Regions from separate parts of the Pseudomonas sp. Tun-23181 genome, predicted to be linked through region 2. Evidence: riboswitches for the same ligand, from Rfam matches in the RefSeq annotation. Region 2 holds a riboswitch; each other region holds the start of a gene.
The links. A riboswitch is a leader RNA that binds a small molecule or an ion and turns the genes downstream of it on or off. The one in region 2 is predicted to bind cobalamin.

Region 1 (4,604 bases), 300 kb from region 2:
GGCAGGTCGATGGAGATCGAGTCGAAGGCGTCATGGTCATGATCGTCGTGATCTTCGCCAGCGTGATGGGCATCGTGGTGGGTGCGCCGGCCATCGATGTGCGCCTCGGCCTCGGCGCCCACGCCAAGCAGCACCTCCAGCGGCAGGCGCCCGCTGCTGGCCTCGATCACCTTGACCGCCGGCGGCAGTTCCTCGGCCACCTCGGCGCGGACCTTGGCCAGGCCTTCGGCATCGATCAGGTCGGCCTTGTTCAGGACCACCAGGTCGGCGCTGGCCAACTGGTCGGCGAACAGCTCGTGCAGCGGCGACTCGTGGTCCAGGTTGGGGTCGAGCTTGCGCTGGGCGTCCACTTGCTCTGGGTAGGCAGCGAAGGTACCCGCCGCCACCGCCGGGCTGTCGACCACGGTGATCACCGCATCGACCGTGCAGGCATTGCGGATTTCCGGCCACTGGAAGGCCTGCACCAGCGGCTTGGGCAGGGCCAGGCCGCTGGTTTCGATGAGGATGTGGTCCAGGTCGCCACGGCGTGCCACCAGTTCGCGCATCACCGGGAAGAACTCTTCCTGCACGGTGCAGCACAGGCAGCCGTTGGCCAGTTCGTAGACGCGGCCGCTGGCCTCTTCCTCCGTGCAGCCGATGCTGCACTGCTTGAGGATCTCGCCGTCGATGCCCAGCTCGCCGAACTCGTTGACGATGACCGCGATGCGGCGGCCCTGGGCGTTGTCGAGCATGTGCCGGAGCAAGGTGGTCTTGCCCGAGCCGAGGAAGCCAGTGACGATGGTGACGGGGAGCTTGGCCAGTGTTTTCATGTCGCGATGCCCTTGGCAGGATGGCGCGGGCATGCAGGACGAAAGCCTCGTGCCACCACGGCCGGGCCCGTTCGCCACCGGATCACCCCGCCCGGTTGAAAGTCGAAAGCGTTTCGAGGCAGGTCTCCTGGCTTGCACAGTACCGGCCCCGGGCCGGTTGGATGACGCCTTCCCGCGCTGGCGCAGTGGCTGTGTCGATCCTGTTCAGTGCTTACAGTTGCGGGGGCAGCCGCGGCTTGGACCGCGTTCCCATCTTAGCTCCGGCGGCGGCCGGAGAACCTCGAAGCGGCAAGGCTACGCAGTGGTTGGCAGGCGGTCAACCTTGGCAGCCCTAAAGCCTTGCCTATCCTGCGATTGACGGGGAAACCGCCCCATGATTTGCTAATGCACTGCGTTCAGGTGCCCCTTCGGGGGTGAAACGGGAAACCGGTGCGTCCCAGGCCCCCAAGGGGTCGGACAACGCCGGTGCTGCCCCCGCAACGGTAAGCGAGCGAAGCGTCTTGACCACTGTGCCACGTCGTAGGGCATGGGAAGGTGACGCTCCCCCCCAGGAGCCCTGCTCCTCCTCGCAAGCCCGGAGACCGGCCTGACGTCGAATGATCACCCCGCGGTGGGCGGGCGCTGTCGCATCTCCCTGGGCCCGTTGCGTCCGGGGCTGTCGCGCTTGTCCGCCGCCTATGACAAAGCAGAGGAAAGCGTCATGCCCGTCACCAGCGCCAAACACAGCGTCAGCACCCCCGTCAGCCTCAGCCAACGCATCGTCATCGCCGCCGGCGCCAGCCTGCTGGGCCTGTGCCTGATCTACTTCGCCGGTTTCTCGCACATCGAGGCCGTGCACAACGCCGCCCACGATACCCGCCACAGCGCCGCCTTCCCTTGCCACTGAGTACGCCTGCATGATCAAGCGCATCGCCCGTACCGCCGGCTTCAGCGGCCTGCTCGCCGCCCTGCTGCTGACCTTCTTGCAAAGCCTGTGGGTCAGCCCGCTGATCCTCGAGGCGGAAACCTATGAAAGCGCGGCCCCCGTCGCCGAACACCACGGCCACGGCGATGCCGTCGCCGCCCATGAACACGACGCCGAAGCCTGGGCACCGGAAGACGGCTGGCAGCGCCTGCTCTCCACCACCGGCGGCAACCTGGTGGTCGCGGTCGGTTTCGCCCTGATCCTCGCGGCCCTGTACAGCTTGCGCGAACCGGGCCGCGTGGCCACCGGCGCACTGTGGGGCCTGGCCGGGTTCGCGGTGTTCTGCCTGGCGCCGACCCTGGGGCTGCCGCCAGAGCTGCCGGGTACCGCCGCTGCCGACCTGGGTCAGCGCCAGGGCTGGTGGATCGGCACCGCCGCCGCCACCGCGGCAGGCCTGGCCCTGCTGGTGTTCGCCCATCACTGGCTGTTCAAGGTACTGGGCCTCGCCCTACTGGTCGTGCCGCACCTGATCGGCGCGCCGCAACCGGCGATGCACGAGAGCCTGGCGCCCGAAGCCTTGGAAACCCAGTTCAAGATCGCCTCCTGGGTGACCAACGCCGCCTTCTGGCTCGCCCTGGGCCTGCTCAGCGCCTGGCTGTACCGTCGCACCAGCCAAGCCTGATGCGCCTCGCCCCTCCTGCGCCGGCGTTGTACGCCGGCTTCGGCTGCCGCCAGGGCTGCCCGGCCGACACCCTGCAGGCCCTGCTGCGCGGGGCCCTCGCGGCGCACGGGCTGGCCCCGGCGCTGCTGCGCGGCATCGCCAGCATCGACCTCAAAGCCAACGAACCCGGCTTGCAGGAACTGGCCAGGCGCCTGGCATTGCCCCTCGTGCTGTTCAGCCCCGCGCAACTGCACGCTTTCGAACCCCAGCTCAGCCACCGCTCGGCAACCACCTTCCAGCACAGCGGCTGCTGGGGGGTGGCCGAAAGCGCAGCCCTGGCCCTCGCCAGCCAGGCCCAGGGCCCGGCCGCCCTACGGGTAACGCGCCAGGTCCTCGGCCCGGCTACCCTCGCCCTGGCCAGTGGCGGATAATCGCCTCCCCCGCTCACCCGCAAGGATTCCCCATGACGGTCTACTTCATCGGCGCCGGCCCCGGCGATCCGGAACTGATCACGGTCAAGGGCCAGCGCCTGATCCGCCAGTGCCCGGTGATCATCTATGCCGGCTCCCTGGTGCCGCCGGCGGTGCTCGAAGGGCACCGTGCCGAAACAGTGATCAACAGCGCCGAACTGCACCTGGAGCAGATCATCGCCGCCATTCGCAGTGCCCATGACAAAGGCCAGGACGTGGCCCGGGTGCACAGCGGCGACCCCAGCCTGTATGGCGCCATCGGCGAGCAGATCCGCTACCTGCGCGAGCTGGGCATCGACTACCAGATCGTCCCCGGCGTCACCGCCACGGCGGCCAGCGCCGCCCTGCTCGGCTGCGAGCTGACCCTGCCGGCGGTGGCACAGACGGTGATCCTCACCCGCTACGGCGACAGCTCGCCCATGCCAGCCGGCGAGCAACTGGCCGACCTTGCCCGGCACCGCAGTACCCTGGCCATTCACCTGGGCGTCAAGCACCTGGCACGCATCATCGCCGAGCTGCTGCCGCACTACGGCGCCGACTGCCCGATCGCCGTGGTCCATCGTGCCACCTGGCCCGACCAGGACTGGGTCATGGGTACCTTGCAGGACATCGTCGAACGCACTGCGGCCAAGGGCTTCCGGCGTACGGCGCTGATCCTGGTGGGCCATGTGCTGGGCGATGCGCCGTTCGCCGAGTCAGCCCTGTACCGAGCCGGGCACGCCCACCTCTATCGCCCCGCGGACCAATAACCTGTCGGCTGATTCCGGCACGCGAATACCTGTGCAGGAATCAGCCGAAGACGCTGCCAGCCCCCGCCTACTGAAACCCCTTAATCGTGTAGGGTTTTTCAACAAACCAACCTCGCTTTTTCAACACCCCTATACTCGCCATTACCAACGCTCCTTAATCGACGTATCTTGCGCGCTGCCACGCAGGCCCCCAGACATATTCCTGGGTGATTTCAGGAAACGGACCACACCCAGACAGGAGTTCCCCAATGACAACCGTACTGTTGGTCGATGACCACCCCACCGTTCGGCTGGCCGTACGCATGCTGCTCGAACGCGAACGCTTCCAGGTCGTTGGCGAAGCCGGCAGCGGCATCGAAGCGGTACAGATGGCTCGCCAATTGCAACCCGACGTGGTCATCCTCGATATCGGCCTGCCAGGGCTGGATGGCATGGAAGTGATCAAGCGCTTGCAACTGCTCGAGCCGGCGCCAAAGATCATGGCCCTGACCGGCCAGCCCGCCGACCTCTACGTGCGCCGCTGCCTGGACGCCGGCATCTCCGCCTTCGTGCGCAAGGACGAGGACCTGGAGGCGCCAGTCTTCGCCCTCAAGGCCCTGGTCAAGGGTTACTCGACCTTTCCGCAGATGTCGGTCAACAGCAGTTCGCTGGAAAGCGAGAGCGTACGCCTGGACAGCTTGTCCAACCGCGAGATGGAAGTGCTGCGCCGACTGGCACGCGGCGAGAGCAACAAGCACATCGGCCAATGCATGAGCCTGAGCGCCAAGACTATCAGCACCTACCGCGGCCGCATCATGGAGAAACTCAAGACCGAGTCGCTGGTCGAGATGGTCGACCTGGCCAAGCGCAACAACGTCGCCTGAGCCATGCCACCGCCATGAAAGGCACGCTGCCGAGCCTGCTGCTGGCCATGTTCCTGAGCGTGCCGAGCCTGGTGCTCGGCGATGCCGAGCCACGCCACCTGCTCGCCCGCTCGGCCAGCGTCGCCCCGCCGCTGCACCTGCCCCAGGA
Region 2 (4,604 bases):
CGGGCCACGTGGGGCAGCATCAGGCCGACGAAGCCGATCGCCCCGGACAGCGACACCAGCACGCCCGTGAGCAGGGCGCAGCCGACGAACACCTGGGCGCGCACCCGGCGGGTGTCGAAGCCGAGGCTGACGGCGGTCTGCTCCCCGCTCATCAGCGCATTGAGGGCGCGGGCCAGGCTGAGCAGCAAGAGGAAGCCGGCCAGCACACAAACGGCCGGCAGCCACAGCAGCGACCAGTGCGCCAGGCCCAGCCCGCCGAGCATCCAGAACATGACCGAGCTGGCGGCATGGGGATCGCCGGTGTAGAGCAGCAGGTTGGCCAGGGCCATGACCACGAAGGACACCGCTACCCCGGCCAGCAACAGCCGTTCGCTCTCCAGCCGGCCACGTCGGCTGGCCACCCCCAGCACCAGCAGCATGCTGCCCAGGGCGCCGATGAAGGCCGCCAGGGGCAGGCTCAAGGCACCGGCGAAGGGGCCAAGGAACAGCACCACCAGCACCGCGCCCAACACTGCACCGGAGCTGACCCCTAGCAGGTGCGGGTCGGCCAGTGGGTTACGCGTCACCGCCTGCAGGGCGCCGCCAACCAGGGCCAGGCCGGCGCCCACCAGCGCGCCGAGCACGACCCGTGGGGCGCGGATCTGCCAGACGATCTGCGCCTGTCCGCGGCTCCAGTCGCCGCCGTCGGCCAGGCCCAGTTGCTGCAGAACGATACCCAGCACCTTGGCCAGCGGCACCTGGGCAGCGCCGAAGCCCAGCGACAGCAGGCAGGAAAACACCAGCGCCGCCAGCAGTGCGACCAGCAACAGGCGATAGCCGGCAGGGCTACGCACCGGCATCAGCGCGGCGCCCCGGCGAACCGTTGCGGATGCAGCGCGGCGGCCAGGTGCTCGATGGCAACGGCGTTGTCCACCGAGGGCGTGACCTGCAGGTACGACAGCACCACGAAGCGCCGTTCGCGAATCGCCTTCACCTCGCCGAGGGCCGGGTGCTTGAGGAGGACGTCGCGCTTGTGCTGCCAGAGGGTGGGGCCGTAGTCGACGATGACGATCACCTCCGGGTCGCGTTCGACCAGGCTTTCCCAACTGACCTCGGTCCAGCTGGCGTTGACATCGGCCATCACATTCTCGCCACCGGCCGCCTCGATCAGCGCCTGGGGCATGCCCAGGCGGCCGGAGGTGGTCGGGCGGTCCTCGCCGCTGTCGTAGAGGAACACCCGGGGCTTGCGCTGCACCTCGCCAAGTTGGGCCGTCACCCGGGCGATGCGCTGGCGCAGTTGGCCGATCAAAGCCTGGGCCTGGGCGGGCACGGCGAAGATCCTGCCGAGGTTGTCCAGGTCCCGGTACAGGTCCTCCAGGCTGGCCTGGCGCTGGGGCATGATCCGCGCACAGGATTCGCTCAGCTCGTAGACCGGGATGCCGAAGGGCGCCAGCGTCTGTGGCGTGACCGGCCCGCCCACGTGCATGCCGTAACTCCAGCCGGCGAACAGGAAGTCGGCGTCCACGTCCAGCAGGTTTTCCAGCGATGGGTAACGTGCCGCCAGTTCCGGCAGGCCGGCCAGGGCCTGGCGCATCGACGGGTCGAGGTTCTTCCAGCCGCTGATGCCGCTGTAGCCGACCATGCGCTCGCGCAGCCCCAGGGCCAGGAGCATGCCGGTGAGGTTGACGTCGTGGCTGACCGCCCTCTGTGGCGGCTGGGTGAAGGTCACGTCGCGGTCGCAACTGTGCACGGTCAGGGGAAAGTCGCTGGCCAGAGCGGCGAGGGGCAGGGCGGCCAGCAGGGCCAGGCAGGTGACGAAGCGTTTCATGCGGGGCTGATCCAGGTGATGCGCGGGTGGCAGGCGAGGGGATGACGATCGACCAGGGCGTGCACGCCGAACACCTGGGCCAGGCACTGTTCGGTCAGGACCTGCTGCGGCGTGCCATGGGCAACGATGCGGCCGGCCTCGATGACATACAGCCGGTCACAGAAGGCGGCGGCCAGGTTCAGGTCATGGAAGCTCGCCAGCAGGCTCAGCCCGGTACCGCGCATGTGCTCGAGCAGGGCCAGTTGGTAGCGCGGATCGAGGTGGTTGGTCGGCTCGTCGAGGATCATCAGGCGCGGTTGCTGCACCCGTGCCCTGGCCAGCAGCACCCGCTGCTTTTCCCCGCCGGACAGGCTGGCGAAGCCCTGCTCGGCGCAGGCCAGCAGGCCCAGCTCGCGCAGGCAGGCATCGACCAGCGCCGCTTCGCTGTCGCCCTGGAACCAGCCCAGGTGCGGGGTACGGCCCATGGCGACGACATCGCGCACGCTCAGGCCGAAGTCCTCGGGAAACTCCTGCAGCATCACCGCGATGCGTTGTGCCACCCAGCGCGGCGGGCGCTGCCAGATGTCCTCGCCTTCTAGCGATACGCGGCCGCTGTCTGGCCGGGTGAAACGGTAGGCGCAGCGCAACAGGCTGGTCTTGCCGCTGCCGTTGGGGCCTATCAGGCCGACGAACTCGCCAGGGCCGACCTCAAGGTCGATGCCGTCGAGCAGCCGGCGTTCGCCGGGTGACGGTGACCAGTGCAGGCCTTCGATGCGCAGGGTAGGCAAAGACATGGGTGAGCGACCGTTGCGGGGTTGAGAAGACCCGACGGAGCGCACGCACGGAGCAATCGTGGGCACGAGGCTGCCCCAGGACCGGCCCGCGCCCGCCCACCGCGGGAGTTGCCAATTGCAGTGTCAGGCCGGTCTCCGGGCTTGCGAGGGGCGTGAGGCATTCACCTTCCCATGCCGGCGGCACAGTGGTGTGTCGAATGCATCGCTCGCTTACCGTTGCGGGGGCAGCGCCGGACTGGTCGCGCGAGGGCGAGGCACCGGCTTCCCGTTTAACCCCCCGCACGGCGGCGGGGGACACCTGAAACAGGGGCGCATCTGAGCATTTATGGCAGGGGGAGTCAACCGCGGTGGCAGGTGGGGGCCAGGCTTGCATCGCCATTGGGGACCGCTTTGCGGCCCCAAGCCCTCACGGCATTCAAGTCCGCTTGAGCACCAAGGTCAGGATGTCGTAGCTGGCCACCAGCTCACCCAGCTGGTTGGTCACCTCCACGTCCCAGGCCACCACGCCCTGGGGCTGGCCCAGCGGACTGGACTTGCCCTGGTCGATCTTGCGCTTGCAGGTCAGGCGGGCCTGGATGGTGTCGCCGATGCCCACCGGGTTGATGAAGCGCAGGGTATCCAGGCCGTAGTTGGCTAGCACCGGCCCTTCGCCCGGCGACACGAACAGCCCTGCCGCCGCGGACAGCACGAAGTAGCCATGGGCGATGCGCTTGCCAAACTGCGAGGCCTTGGCGGCGATCTCGTCGAAGTGCATGTAGAAATGGTCGCCCGACAGGCAACCGAAGTTGACCAGGTCCGCCTCGGTCACGGTACGCCGGTGGGTGAGCAGCGACTCGCCGATGCGCAGGTCGTCGAAATGACGGCGGAACGGATGCACTTCGCTCTCGATCACCTCGGCGCCACGCACGTACTCGCCGGTCACTGCCGTCAGCATGCTCGGCGAGCCTTGCACCGCCGCGCGCTGCAGGTAGTGCTTGACCGCCCGCAGGCCACCGAGCTCCTCGCCACCACCGGCCCGGCCGGGCCCGCCGTGCTTGAGCTGTGGCAAGGGGGAGCCGTGGCCGGTGGACTCCTTGGCCGCCTCGCGGTCGAGCACCAGCAGGCGCCCATGCCAGGCGGCCGCCGCCGGGATGGCCTTGGCCGCCACCGCGCGATCGGCGGTGACCAGGGTCGCCACCAGGCTGCCCTTGCCACGGGCCGCCAGGGCCAGGGCTTCGTCCAGGTCGTCGTAGGCCATCAGCGTGCTCACCGGGCCGAAGGCCTCGATGTCGTGGGCGCCGCCTTCGGCATGGGGATCGCGGGCTTGCAGCAGGGTTGGGGCGAAGAACGCGCCTTCGGCCACGCCCTCGCCGACCGGGGCGAAGCCGTCGCTCGCGCCGAATAATTGATCGCAGCTCTGGAGCAGGCTACGCACGCGCTCGCCAACATCACGCTGCTGGTCGTGGGAGGCCAGCGCACCCATGCGCACGCCTTCGACCGAAGGGTCGCCCACCACCACCTTGGCCAGGCGCTCGCGCAGGCGGGTGGCCACGGCGTCCAGGTGCCTGGCCGGGACTATGGCGCGGCGGATGGCGGTGCACTTCTGCCCGGCCTTGGTGGTCATCTCGCGCACCACCTCCTTGATGTACAGGTCGAACTCCTCGCTGTCGGGGCTGACGTCCGGGCCGAGGATGGCGCAGTTGAGCGAGTCGGCCTCGGCGGTGAATGGCACCGAGTGGCGCACCAGGTTCGGCGTTACCCGCAACTTGGCGGCGGTGTCGGCGGAGCCGGTGAAGGTCACCACGTCCTGGCCCTGCAGGCGCTCGAGCAAGTCGCCGGTGCTGCCGATCACCAGCTGCAGGCTGCCCGCCGGCAACAAGCCCGACTGGTTCATCAGGCGCACCACCGCCTCGGTCAGGTAGCTGGTCGAGGTCGCTGGCTTGACGATGCACGGCATGCCGGCGAGGAAGGTCGGGGCGAACTTCTCCAGCATCCCCCAGATCGGGAAGTTGAAGGCATTGATGTGCACCGCCACCCCGGTGCGC
Region 3 (4,604 bases), 1.5 Mb from region 2:
GTTCGACTGCAGTGGGCTGATCGGCTACGTGTACCGGGATGCGGCGGGGATCAGCCTGCCGCGCTCGACCCGCGAGATGATCGTCATGCGGGCGCCGAACGTGGATATCGGTTCGCTGCAGTCCGGGGACCTGGTGTTCTTCGCCACCAACGGTGGGTCGCAGGTCAGCCATGCGGGGATCTACGTAGGGGAGGGGCGGTTCGTGCATGCACCTTCCACGGGCGGGACGGTGCGCTTGGATTACCTGTCCAACAGCTACTGGGCCCGGGCCTACCTGCAGGCCAAGCGGGTGCTGCCGCCGGGGCACCTGGCGCGCAATCCCTGAGTCCGATGCCCGCCTGCGAAACGGCATCGGGGCTACCTGGCAGCCCCACAGGTTCACCGTTGCCTCAAGATCAGTGGTGAACCTGTGAGGGCGGGCTTGTCGGGGCACGAACCGCCGTGAATGGGCCGGCACAGGCCAGCCCAAGCCCCTCACTGCTCCTTGCTCACCCGCCAGATCACGTTCCCGACATCATCGGCCACCAGCAACCCGCCCCGCTGGTCATTGATCACGCCCACCGGCCGCCCCATGGCCTTGCCCTTGCCATCGAGAAACCCCGTCAACAGGTCGATCGGCTTCCCGGCGGGTTTCCCCTCGGTGCTGAACGGCACGAAGATCACCTTGTAGCCACTGTGCGGCTTGCGGTTCCACGACCCATGCTGGCCCACGAACGCCCCCTGCTCGAACGGCGCCGGCAGCACACCCGGCTGGGCGAAGGTCAGCCCGAGGGATGCGGTATGCGGCCCCACCGCGTAGTCCGGCACGATGGCCTGGGCGACCTTTTGCCGATCCTGCGGCTCGACCCGCCGGTCCACATGCTGGCCGTAGTAACTGAACGGCCAGCCATAGAAGCCCCCGTCCTTGACTCAGGTGATGTAGTCCGGCACCAGGTCGCTACCGATCTCGTCGCGCTCGTTGACCGCCGTCCACAACGCACCGCTGTGTGGTTCCCAGGCCAGGCCGTTGGGGTTGCGCAGGCCGGAGGCGAAGATCCGGTGCTGGCCGCTGGCCGGGTCCACCTCCCAGATCGCCGCACGGCCTTCTTCCTGGTCCAGGCCGTTTTCGCCGACATTGCTGTTGGAGCCCACCGTGACATAGAGCTTCTTGCCATCGGGGCTGGCGATCACGTTCTTGGTCCAGTGGTGGTTGAGCCGGCCGCCGGGCAGGTCGACCACTTTCTTGCCTTCAGCGCGAATCTGCATGGCCCCCGGCTCGTAGTGGAAGCGCAACAGGCGGTCGGTATCGGCCACGTAGAAGTCCTTGCCCACCAGGGCCATGCCGAAGGGTGAGTTGAGCCCTTCGATGAAGGTGGTGCGAATTTCCGCGACGCCATCACGGTCAGCGTCGCGCAGCAGGGTGATGCGGTTGGCGCTGGGTACGCCGGCGCCGGCCCGTTTCATCACCTGGCCCATGACCCAGCCACGGATTCCCTTGCCGTCGTCGGGCTTGGCCGGGGCGTTGGTCTCGGCCACCAGCACGTCGCCGTTGGGCAGCACGTAGAGCCAGCGGGGATGATCGAGGTGCTCGGCGAAGGCCACCACCTGGGTGCCGGTCGCCGACGTGGGCTTGGCGCCCTCCGGCCAGCCGATCGCCGGGGCGATGTTGACGGTCGGGATCAAGGTCTTGTTCGGCTCGGGCAGTTGCGGGGACGGTCCCGATCCGTCGCTGACGTCCAGGCGCGCGGATTCTCCGCAGCCGCCGAGGCTGACGGCCAGGGCCAGCAGTAGCGCGATATGCATCCTGTCCATGCTCGGGTCCTCGTGGGGGCTCATGTGGAATCAGAGCGACGGGCCACCGTCGAGGTTCAACTTGTCGGTAGGGCGCATTCGGCTAGCTGGGCCCCGCTCAGGCCTGCTTGAGCAGCAGCGCCACGCCGGGAAAGTACTGCGCCGCTTCATTGTGCAACTTGCGATAGGCGTAGGGAAAATACCAGGCGATGGCGCAAGCGCTGTGCTTTTGCAGGTCGTCGACCAGGTCCTGCAACTCCTCGGGGCTGGCATGCTGGCCGGCTTTCCACGGGCTGACGAACAGGGCGCCGACCTTGAGTTGGCTGGGATAGGCGATCTGCCGGGCGAGGGCGGCGGTTTCCTGCACAGCCGTGCTCAGGTCCAGGCGGGCGATGCGCGGCCAGCGCTGGCTGGCGCGCAGGTGGACGCTGTCTTCCGAGGTGCTGATGGACAGGTCGCAGCGGCCCTCGCGCTCGCCCTCGTCACGTTGCTTCTTGCTCATGGACTGTTCCAGCGCCACCAGTTCGGCCTGCCAGGCCGCGGCCGCGAGCAGGCCGGTGTTGGCCGCGGTGCCATGCCAGTACGGGGCTTCGTTGTCGCCATGGACCTGGTTGAAGCGGTCGATGCATTCCGGCCAGCGCTCCAGCGCCGGGCGCAGGAACTCCAGGCGCGGGTTATTGATGATCAGGCCTTGCATGCTGCGCTCTCCTGTCGTTGTGATCGCGTTCAGCGAAAATTGATGTCTATGTGATATCACTGCTTTCAGTTTGTTACAAGCGGCCGGATCGGCCATTGATCCAGGCCAGATCGGCCTCGTTTCATTGACGCTCCGGGTGCAACCCTCTAACCTTCGCGGCGTGTTTCAGGTGCTCTGCCAGCCGAGGCTGGGCAGGGTGAAACTGGGAAGCCGGTGGGCGCCAGCAAGGCGCGATTCCGGCGCTGCCCCCGCAACGGTAGGTGAGTCGAGGACCGCGCAGGGCCACTGGATGCAGGCATCCGGGAAGGCGCGCGGCCCATGGGCCCAGGCCCTGCTCACGAGCCCGGAGACCGGCCTGTCACTGCCAACGGCATCACGGAGGGTGATGCGCGGTGCACCGTGGCGTCCGCCATGGCCCCTGCGCGTTCTCCGTCTGCCCGCCTATCGACCTGTCGTCGCCCATCCGTGCCGACAGCCTGCGGAGAACCCTGATGAGCGAATCCACCGAACGCGACGAACGCCACCTGGCGCGCATGCAGCGCAAGAAGGCGATCATCGACGAACGCATCGCCAACGCGCCCAACGAATGCGGCTTGCTGCTGGTGCTCACCGGCAACGGCAAGGGCAAGAGCAGCTCGGCCTTCGGCATGCTTGCCCGGGCCCTGGGCCACGGCCTGCAATGCGGCGTCGTGCAGTTCATCAAGGGCCGCAACAGCACCGGCGAAGAGCTGTTCTTCCGGCGCTTCCCCGAGCAGGTGCGCTACCACGTGATGGGCGAGGGCTTCACCTGGGAGACTCAGGATCGCCAGCGCGACATCGCCGCCGCCGAGGCGGCCTGGGCGGTTTCGCGCCAACTGCTGCAGGACCCGGGCGTGCAGTTCGTGGTGCTCGACGAGCTGAACATCGCCCTCAAACACGGCTACCTCGACCTCGACCAGGTGCTCTCGGACATCCAGGCCCGTCCGCCGATGCAGCACGTCATCGTCACGGGCCGTGCCGCCAAGCCGCAGATGATCGAGCTGGCCGATACCGTCACCGAGATGGGCATGGTCAAGCACGCCTTCCAGGCCGGCATCCGCGCGCAGAAGGGCGTGGAACTATGAGCCGACCCCGGCATTGTCCGGCGGTGCTGATCGCAGCACCGGCGTCCGGCCAGGGCAAGACCACGGTCACCGCCGCCCTGGCGCGCCTGCACCGCAACCTCGGGCGCAAGGTGAGGGTGTTCAAGTGCGGGCCGGATTTTCTCGACCCGATGATCCTCGAACGGGCCAGCGGTGCACCGGTGTACCAGCTCGACCTGTGGATGATCGGCGCGCAGGAAAGCCGCCGCCTGCTCTGGGAAGCGGCGGGCACGGCCGACCTGATTCTTATCGAGGGGGTCATGGGGCTGTTCGACGGCACACCGTCGAGCGCCGACCTGGCGCGTCACTTCGGTGTACCCGTGCTGGCGGTGATCGATGGCACAGCCATGGCCCAGACCTTCGGCGCCCTGGCCTTGGGCCTGGCACGCTACCAGCCGGACCTGCCGTTCGCCGGGGTGCTGGCCAACCGCGTCGGCAGCCTGCGCCATGCGCAACTGCTCGAGGGCAGCCTGACCGAGGGCCTGCGCTGGTACGGCGGGCTCTCCCGCGAGCGTGGCATCGAGCTGCCCAGCCGCCACCTGGGGCTGGTCCAGGCCAACGAGCTGAACGACCTGGACCTGCGCCTGGACGCCGCGGCCGAGGCCCTGGGCGCCAGTTGCGACGCCACGCTGCCGCCAGCGGTGGCCTTTGCCGAACCCGACCCTATCGCCCCCAGGCCGTCGCTGGCCGGTGTGCGCATCGGCGTGGCCCGTGACGAAGCCTTCGCCTTCACCTATGGCGCCAACCTCGATCTGTTGCGCGAGCTGGGCGCCGAACTGCGCTTCTTCTCGCCCTTGCACGACCGGGAACTGCCCACGGTAGACAGCCTTTACCTGCCAGGGGGCTACCCTGAGCTGCATCACCAGGCCCTGGCGGCCAATGCCCCTCTGCTCGAGGCGATCCGCGCCCATCACGCCCAGGGCAAGCCGCTGCTGGCCGAGTGCGGTGGCATGCTCTACCTGCTCGAGGCCTTGACCGACGTGGCCGGTGAGCGCGCCACGCTGCTCGGCCTGCTG

Region 1: it holds a riboswitch for cobalamin, as region 2 does, so the genes downstream of both, ACDI39_RS05140 (CbtB domain-containing protein) here and ACDI39_RS03720 (ABC transporter ATP-binding protein) in region 2, are expected to answer to the same signal.
Region 3: it holds a riboswitch for cobalamin, as region 2 does, so the genes downstream of both, cobO (cob(I)yrinic acid a,c-diamide adenosyltransferase) here and ACDI39_RS03720 (ABC transporter ATP-binding protein) in region 2, are expected to answer to the same signal.

What each region holds. Positions count from the first base shown of each region.
Region 1 covers NZ_CM171630.1:1,004,576-1,009,179, forward strand. The annotation lists gene cobW (cobalamin biosynthesis protein CobW) at 1-809, opposite strand, end outside; cobalamin riboswitch at 910-1,107, opposite strand; cobalamin riboswitch at 1,192-1,413, shown strand; gene ACDI39_RS05140 (CbtB domain-containing protein) at 1,510-1,695, shown strand; gene ACDI39_RS05145 (CbtA family protein) at 1,706-2,395, shown strand; gene ACDI39_RS05150 (cobalamin biosynthesis protein) at 2,395-2,805, shown strand; gene cobM (precorrin-4 C(11)-methyltransferase) at 2,838-3,593, shown strand; gene ACDI39_RS05160 (response regulator transcription factor) at 3,842-4,456, shown strand; gene ACDI39_RS05165 (transporter substrate-binding domain-containing protein) at 4,471-4,604, shown strand, end outside.
Region 2 covers NZ_CM171630.1:707,810-712,413, forward strand. The annotation lists gene ACDI39_RS03710 (FecCD family ABC transporter permease) at 1-839, opposite strand, end outside; gene ACDI39_RS03715 (ABC transporter substrate-binding protein) at 839-1,807, opposite strand; gene ACDI39_RS03720 (ABC transporter ATP-binding protein) at 1,804-2,580, opposite strand; cobalamin riboswitch at 2,690-2,897, opposite strand; gene paaZ (phenylacetic acid degradation bifunctional protein PaaZ) at 2,996-4,604, opposite strand, start outside.
Region 3 covers NZ_CM171630.1:2,191,399-2,196,002, reverse strand. The annotation lists gene ACDI39_RS10570 (C40 family peptidase) at 1-325, shown strand, start outside; partial or broken gene ACDI39_RS10565 (PQQ-dependent sugar dehydrogenase) at 475-1,782, opposite strand; gene ACDI39_RS10560 (hypothetical protein) at 1,889-2,467, opposite strand; cobalamin riboswitch at 2,618-2,840, shown strand; gene cobO (cob(I)yrinic acid a,c-diamide adenosyltransferase) at 2,959-3,570, shown strand; gene ACDI39_RS10550 (cobyrinic acid a,c-diamide synthase CobB) at 3,567-4,604, shown strand, end outside.